3 regions of the Leifsonia sp. AK011 genome follow, and region 3 is predicted to be linked to each of the others. Evidence: predicted binding sites of a transcription regulator. Region 3 holds the regulator's gene; each other region holds the start of a gene.

Region 1 (2,263 bases), 440 kb from region 3:
CCAGGATCGCGGCACCCACCACCGTGATGGCACCGCCGATCCTCGCAGTGGTCCTGAATCCGAGCGGCATGTAGAGGCGACCGGAGAACGAGGCGGCGAGGGGCCAGCCGAGGGTGAGCGTGGCGAGGCCGATCGCGGCGATGAGCGGGGCGACACCCAGCGCGCCCTGCAGGTAGATGGGTACGAACGAGGTGATTCCGGTGATCAGGGCACCCACCCCGAGCCCGATGATCGTCGTGGTGAGCAGCAGACGCCGGGTGAACGCCCACAGAGGCACGATGGGTTCGACCGCACGCCGCTCGACGAGCACGAAGGCGACGAGCAGAACTCCCCCGACCCCGAAACCGACGAACGACTGCCACGAATTCCATGCCCAGGCCTGGCCACCCTCAAGCACGGAGAGGATCAGCAGCGACAGCGACGCGGTGAGCAGGATTGCACCCGGGTAGTCGATGGTGTGGTTGCGGCGCTCCACGTTCTCGTGGAGGTGGCGCACGAGCATCCATCCCGCCAGGAGGCAGAGCGGCACGTTCACGAAGAACACCCAGCGCCAGATGTCGAGCTGGGCGAACAGACCGCCCAGCGCAGGACCGGCAACGGATGCCACGGCCCACACACTCGCGATGTACCCCTGCACCTTCGCCCGCTCCGCAACCGTGTAGATGTCGCCAGCGATGGTGATGGCCATCGGCTGGACCGCACCGGCCCCGAGGCCCTGGATGGCACGGAAGAGAATGAGGGCGGGCATGCTCCAGGCGAGGCCGCAGAGGATCGATCCCAGCAGGAAGAGACCGATGCCGATGAGGATGATCGGCTTGCGCCCGAAGATGTCGGAGAGCTTGGCGTAGATCGGCACGGTGACGGCCTGCGTGAGCAGGTAGATCGAGAACAGCCAGGGGAACTGCGAGAGCCCACCCAACTCACTCACGATCGTGGGCACCGCCGTGGCGAGGATCGTGGCGTCGATAGCCACGAGTCCCGTCGTGACCATGAGTGAGAGGAGGACTGGGCCGCGTTCGGAGCGGAGGCCAACGGCGGAAGTCATAGCGGGGTCAAGTCTTGCAGAGTGCGCAATATTCCGTCGGCACGTGAGGGCTGCGCTTGCACCTCTTCTCCTCCACAGCTCTGATCAGCATTTTCTTATCCTCACCTCGAACACATGTTCTAATATTCGCCTATCATGGAGACATGCCCGTTGTCGAACTCCCCGCGCTCCGCGCGTTCTCTCGTGAGGATGCAGCGCGCCTCGGCGACGACGATCTCCTCGCGGAGCAGGCCGCTTTCGCCGCTGCACGTCGACTCGTGGATGCGGGCGCAGCAGCGGTTGCGGCGGAGATCGCCGAACGGTCTCGGCGGGAACTCGGGGCCGCAGGTCTCGCACAGTCCCGCGGCGAGCGCACGCCTGAATCACTTGTTGCTCGCATGACCGGGCTCAGCAAGCGGGATGCCGGCACCCTCGTCAGAATCGGCGCACTCGTGTCAGAGCCGGCGCCGTGGCTGAAGACCGTCGCCGTGGCTGTGGGAGACGGGAGGCTGTCCCTCGAAGGTGCGGACGTCGTTCGAGCGGGGCTCGGTGCGCCGGGTGCCGTCGCCGAGGGGGACCTGGCGCGGGCCGCGACCGTCCTTGTGGAGTCCGCGCCGGGGTTGACCCTCGACGAACTCGCCATGCGCGCCCGCCGCGTGCGCTCCGAGCTCGATGTTGCTGGCGTCCCCGCGCGCGAGGAGGAGCTCAGAGAACGACGGTTCCTCTCGCTCACTCCCCAGCCCGACGGGATGACACGCATCAGTGGCCTGCTCGACCCGGAATCTGCCGCGGTGGTGAGCGGAGCGATCGACGCTGCGACATCACCTCGGCGGGGCGGGCCCCGATTCGTCGATCCGTCGGCGGCACCGGCGGGATCAGACACGGAGGACAGCCGCACCATTCCGCAGCTGCTCGCAGACGCCCTCGTGGACATCGTCGCACTCGCCACACGCGCCGACCGCGGCGCGGTGTTCGGGGCGCGTCGGGTGGGCGTGCGGGTACATGTCGCCGGCAAGGACCTGCGGGCGGGCGTCGGCTTCGCCCAGCTCGAGGGACAGACTCAGCTCGTCTCGGTGGAGACTGCAGCCCGGGTTGCGTGTGACGCGGGCATTGTTCCCGTCGAATTCGACTCGGATGGTCGGGTGCTGAATGTGGGACGAACCCAGCGCCACCACACGCCGAGGATGCGGGTGGCGCTCGCTGCCCGCGACGGCGGGTGCCTGTTCCCCGGCTGTGGGC
Region 2 (2,263 bases), 720 kb from region 3:
CGAAGGTGTCGAGCGCGATCTGCTCGGTCGTGCGCGAATCCTCGAGGAGGGCGTCCGCTTGCGCCGCCGCGGCAGTGGGGTCCACGAAACGCGGCCCGCCGCGGCGGGGTGAGGTGGCCGCGTCGAACACGGCGGTGACCTGTGCCGCGGACTCCGGGTCGAGCAAGCCGTCGAGTCGCGTCATGCCGGTCGACAACGGGACGAGATGCAGATACCTCTGCGACCGAAGCAGCTCCTCTCGCTCGGCGACGTGCTCAGCGTCGAGCGATGCGCGGATCTCCCGAGCCCGAGCACCGAGCTTCTCGATGGTGAGCTCCCGTGCGTAGTGCAGGAGTCGCTCGACGGCGTCCGAGAGAGCCGCGACAGTCACTCCCGAACCGGGCTTTCCCAGCCCGGTTCGTATCGCGTCCGCCGCGTCGAGCGACAGGTCGCCAGCGGCAACGGCCGCCGCGACGGGGCGCAGCCATGGCTCGGCAGGAGGCGCGTCATCCGTCAACGACGCCACAAGGCCACCCACCCGAATCTGCGTGCGCGCGTCGCGAGCGGTGACTCCTGCCACGCGCTGAATGAGCTTCTCCGGGGTGCGCGCGCCGAGCCGCTGCGCCAGGCCGTCGTAGCCGAGTTCGGGGCGTGAGCGGTTGGCGATCTCCGCAGACACTGCGGAATCTGCTGCATCCAATCGCCGACGGATCTCGGCAAGCTCACGCTTCAGTGCAAGGAGCTCGGAGTCGTCGAGACCATGAGGCGATGGGGGCGCAAAAGGCACCGCGAGGTCTGCCAGAGCGGCATACGAAGCGGTGGAGAGGGTCATGCATCCATTCTCCCAAAGCTCGAACGCATGTTCTAGAGTCGGCGATGAATCTGGGGATAGGTTCTTTCCACAAGGCCAGAAGAGGAGGAGATGCAACTAACGTGAAGCCCATGACCCCGCAGGAGCTCGAGAACCTCGCGCACCTCCGCCGCGCCCGCGACCGCATCGACCGCGACTTCGCGAGCCCCCTCGACGTGCCCACCATGGCCGCGACCGCGCTCATGTCGCCGGCCCACTTCGCGCGCCAGTTCAAGCTCGCGTACGGCGAAACCCCCTACGCGTACCTCATGACCCGTCGCATCGAGCGCGCGATGGCGCTGCTGCGCGACGGCATGTCCGTCACCGACACGTGCATGGCGGTCGGTTGTACGAGCCTCGGCTCATTCAGCAGCAGGTTCAGCGAGATCGTGGGGGAGAGCCCGACCGCCTACCGCGCGCGCAGCCACGGCGCGATCGACGAGCTCCCCACGTGCATCACCAAGACGCAGACCCGCCCGCAACGGAGCAGGATTCGAGAAGCCGCGAGCACTGTCGCCGCGTAGCTTCGGTGCATGACAATTTCTCTCCAGTACGTCAACGTCACTGTGACGGACGTCGAAGCATCCATCCCCTTCTACCAGACGCTCGGCCTCGAGATCGTCATGGACGTGCCCTACGGCGAGTTCCGCTGGCTCACCATGGGCAGCCCCGACCAGCCCGGCCTCGGCATCACGCTGTCGGTGCCGCACGCCGGCCGCTCGAAGGAGAACGGGGATGCCCTGCTGGAGCTCCTCGTGAAGGGCGAGCTGCCCGCCCTCGTGTTCGTGACCGACGATCTGGATGCCACGTTCGAAACCCTGCGCGCGAGTGGCGCCGAGGTTCTGCAGGAGCCGATCGACCAGGGTTACGCGCGGGACTGCGCATTCCGTGACCCGTCGGGCAACATGGTGCGCATCTCGGCGGCCGCCGCTGGTTGAGTAGCCGCGGCGTCGCCCGGCGGTATCGAAACCGGGCCGACGTAGTTCGATGGCTTGGTTTCGAGACGCGAACCTGCGGTCCGCTCCTCAACCAGCGCACACCTAGAATCGTTGGGTGGCTAAAGCTGACCTGATGGACTACGACAAGGCCCTTGAAATCTTCGAGCCCGTGCTCGGCTTCGAGGTGCACGTCGAGTTGAACACCCAGACGAAGATGTTCTCGGATGCTCCGAACCCGGCCGCCCTCGGCGCCGAGCACGGTGAGCCCAACACGATGATCACCCCGGTGGATCTCGGTCTGCCGGGCAGCCTGCCCGTCGTCAATGAGGCTGCGATTCGGTCATCCATCAGCCTGGGCCTGGCGCTCGGCTGCCAGATCGCGCCGACGAGCCGCTTCGCGCGCAAGAACTACTTCTACCCCGACCTCGCCAAGAACTACCAGATCAGCCAGTACGACGAGCCGATCGCGTTCGAGGGTTCCGTCGAGATCGAGCTG
Region 3 (2,263 bases):
CATGGCCCGAACTGACGGCGCTGGCACTGTCGCGCTGGCACTGTCTATCGCGCGAACTCCAGCGGGATCGCGAGCTGCTGGCCCGCGAACACGTCGGCGGACTCGAGCTGGTTGAGTCGGACGATCGAGTCGATGACGTCGCGCGGATCGGTGCCCGGGGCGACCGCCTCTGCAACATCCCACAGGGACTGGCCCGACGCGACAGTGACGTAGTCGAACGAGACGGGCGTCGATTCGAGGGATGCTACGGCGCCGCCGCCGTTGAGAGCGAACAGCAGCGCGGCGACGACGAGTGGTGTGGCCGCGAGGGTCAGAAGGACCCCGCGGCCACGTCGTGTGAGGCGCAGGCGGGGTGCGGGGGCGCGGCCCGAATCGGACTGTCGTGCCACGTATGTCGCTGTGGGGAAAGCAATCGTGCTCATCATCCACTCCTTGCGTCTCGAACGAGGTTTCGTATCCGGCTCTCGGCCGGGAGTGCCGGATACGAAGTCATTAGTATTCCTGTACCGAACATAACTTCGATTGCTATCGAAATCAAGTCCATCTTCGAACAAGCCACCGACAAAGTTGTCAACACACTCGAAGATGTGTTTGTCTGCGGTCGCTCATCCGGATACAGTTTCGACAGAACCACCGACATTCGCCGGCGTACGGCAGGAACGAGGAACCGTGGACGAGACTCTCCCCACCGACCGCCCCGCGACCCGGCGTCGAAAGAGCCTGAGCGACAAGCAGCTCGCCATTCTCGATGTCATCCAGCGTTCGGTCGCATCTCGGGGGTATCCGCCGAGCATGCGCGAGATCGGGGATGCTGTGGGGTTGGCATCGCTGTCGAGCGTCACCCACCAGCTGGGTCAGCTCGAACTCAGCGGCTACCTGCGACGCGATCCGAATCGTCCCCGCGCGATGGAGATCCTGATCGACCTCCCGGAGCTCGAAACCGAGGCCGTGGTGGAGAGTGGAGCCCCCTCCGTCGGGGATGCCGCACTCGTGCCGCTCGTCGGGCGCATCGCGGCGGGCATCCCGATCACCGCCGACGAGCAGGTCGACGAGGTGTTCCCCCTCCCCCGGCGACTCGTCGGCAAGGGCGACCTCTTCATGCTCAAGGTCGTGGGTGAGTCGATGATCGATGCGGCGATCTGCGATGGCGACTGGGTCGTCGTCCGCCAGCAGCGCGACGCCGTCAACGGGGACATCGTGGCGGCCATGCTCGACAACGAGGCCACGGTCAAGGTCTTCAAGCAGCGCGACGGCCACACCTGGCTGCTCCCCCGTAACTCCTCGTTCGAGCCGATCCTCGGGGATGAGGCCGAGGTGCTCGGCAAGGTCGTGGCGGTGCTCCGGGCGGTCTAGCCCGCGATCACCTGCCGCGGGCTAGACCCTTCCGCTACTTCGCGGCTGCCTTCTCCCTCGCTGCCCGCGTTGCCGTGAGCACGTTCGTGAGTGACTGCACGGTCTCGTCGTACCCGCGCGTCTTGAGGCCGCAGTCGGGATTGACCCATACCTGGCGTTCCGGGATCGAACCGAGCGCGATCTCGATGAGGTCACTGATCTCCTCCACCGAGGGCACTCGCGGCGAGTGGATGTCGTAGACGCCCGGGCCGATACCGCGGCCGAAGCCGCTGTGCTTGATATCCGGCACGACCTCCATCTTGGATCGGGCTGCCTCGATCGAGGTGACGTCCGCGTCGAGACGGTTGATCGCGTCGATCACCACACCGAACTCCGAGTAGCAGAGGTGCGTATGGATCTGCGTGCGGTCCTCGACGCCCGCCGTGGCGAGGCGGAACGAACCCACGGACCAGTCGAGGTAGTCGGCATGGTCCTTTGTCTTGAGCGGCAACAACTCGCGGAGGGCCGGCTCATCGACCTGGATGATGCCGATGCCGGATCCCTCGAGGTCGGCGATCTCGTCGCGCAGGGCGAGGGCAACCTGGTTCGCGGTCTCGCGCAGGGGCTGGTCGTCGCGCACGAAGGACCAGGCGAGGATGGTGACCGGTCCCGTGAGCATGCCCTTGACGGGCTTGCTCGTGAGCGACTGGGTGTATGTCGACCACTCGACGGTGATGGGCGCGGGTCGCGAGACGTCACCCCAGAGGATCGACGGGCGCGTACAACGGGAGCCGTAGGACTGCACCCAGCCGTTCTGGGTGACGGCGAAGCCGTCCAGATTCTCGGCGAAGTACTGCACCATATCGTTCCGCTCGGGTTCCCCGTGGACGATGACGTCGAGCCCGATCTCCTCCTGGAGGTCGACGACACG

The links. Region 3 encodes LexA, which represses DNA repair genes until DNA is damaged. Its sites were predicted from a motif close to TCGAACANNTGTTCGA; they were not measured.
Region 1: HDC94_RS06170 (HNH endonuclease signature motif containing protein) is a predicted target of LexA. The motif match lies at 1,152-1,167, and genes of this name have one in related genera.
Region 2: HDC94_RS11850 (HNH endonuclease signature motif containing protein) is a predicted target of LexA. The motif match lies at 831-846, and genes of this name have one in related genera.

Annotation. Positions count from the first base shown of each region.
Region 1 is NZ_JACCCH010000001.1:1,259,264-1,261,526, reverse strand. Features, by position in the region: gene HDC94_RS06175 (MFS transporter) at 1-1,045, opposite strand, end outside; gene HDC94_RS06170 (HNH endonuclease signature motif containing protein) at 1,189-2,263, shown strand, end outside.
Region 2 is NZ_JACCCH010000001.1:2,420,659-2,422,921, reverse strand. Features, by position in the region: gene HDC94_RS11850 (HNH endonuclease signature motif containing protein) at 1-811, opposite strand, end outside; gene HDC94_RS11845 (helix-turn-helix transcriptional regulator) at 922-1,353, shown strand; gene HDC94_RS11840 (VOC family protein) at 1,363-1,767, shown strand; gene gatB (Asp-tRNA(Asn)/Glu-tRNA(Gln) amidotransferase subunit GatB) at 1,883-2,263, shown strand, end outside.
Region 3 is NZ_JACCCH010000001.1:1,702,894-1,705,156, reverse strand. Features, by position in the region: gene HDC94_RS08320 (LysM peptidoglycan-binding domain-containing protein) at 45-422, opposite strand; gene lexA (transcriptional repressor LexA) at 670-1,353, shown strand; gene metE (5-methyltetrahydropteroyltriglutamate--homocysteine S-methyltransferase) at 1,388-2,263, opposite strand, start outside.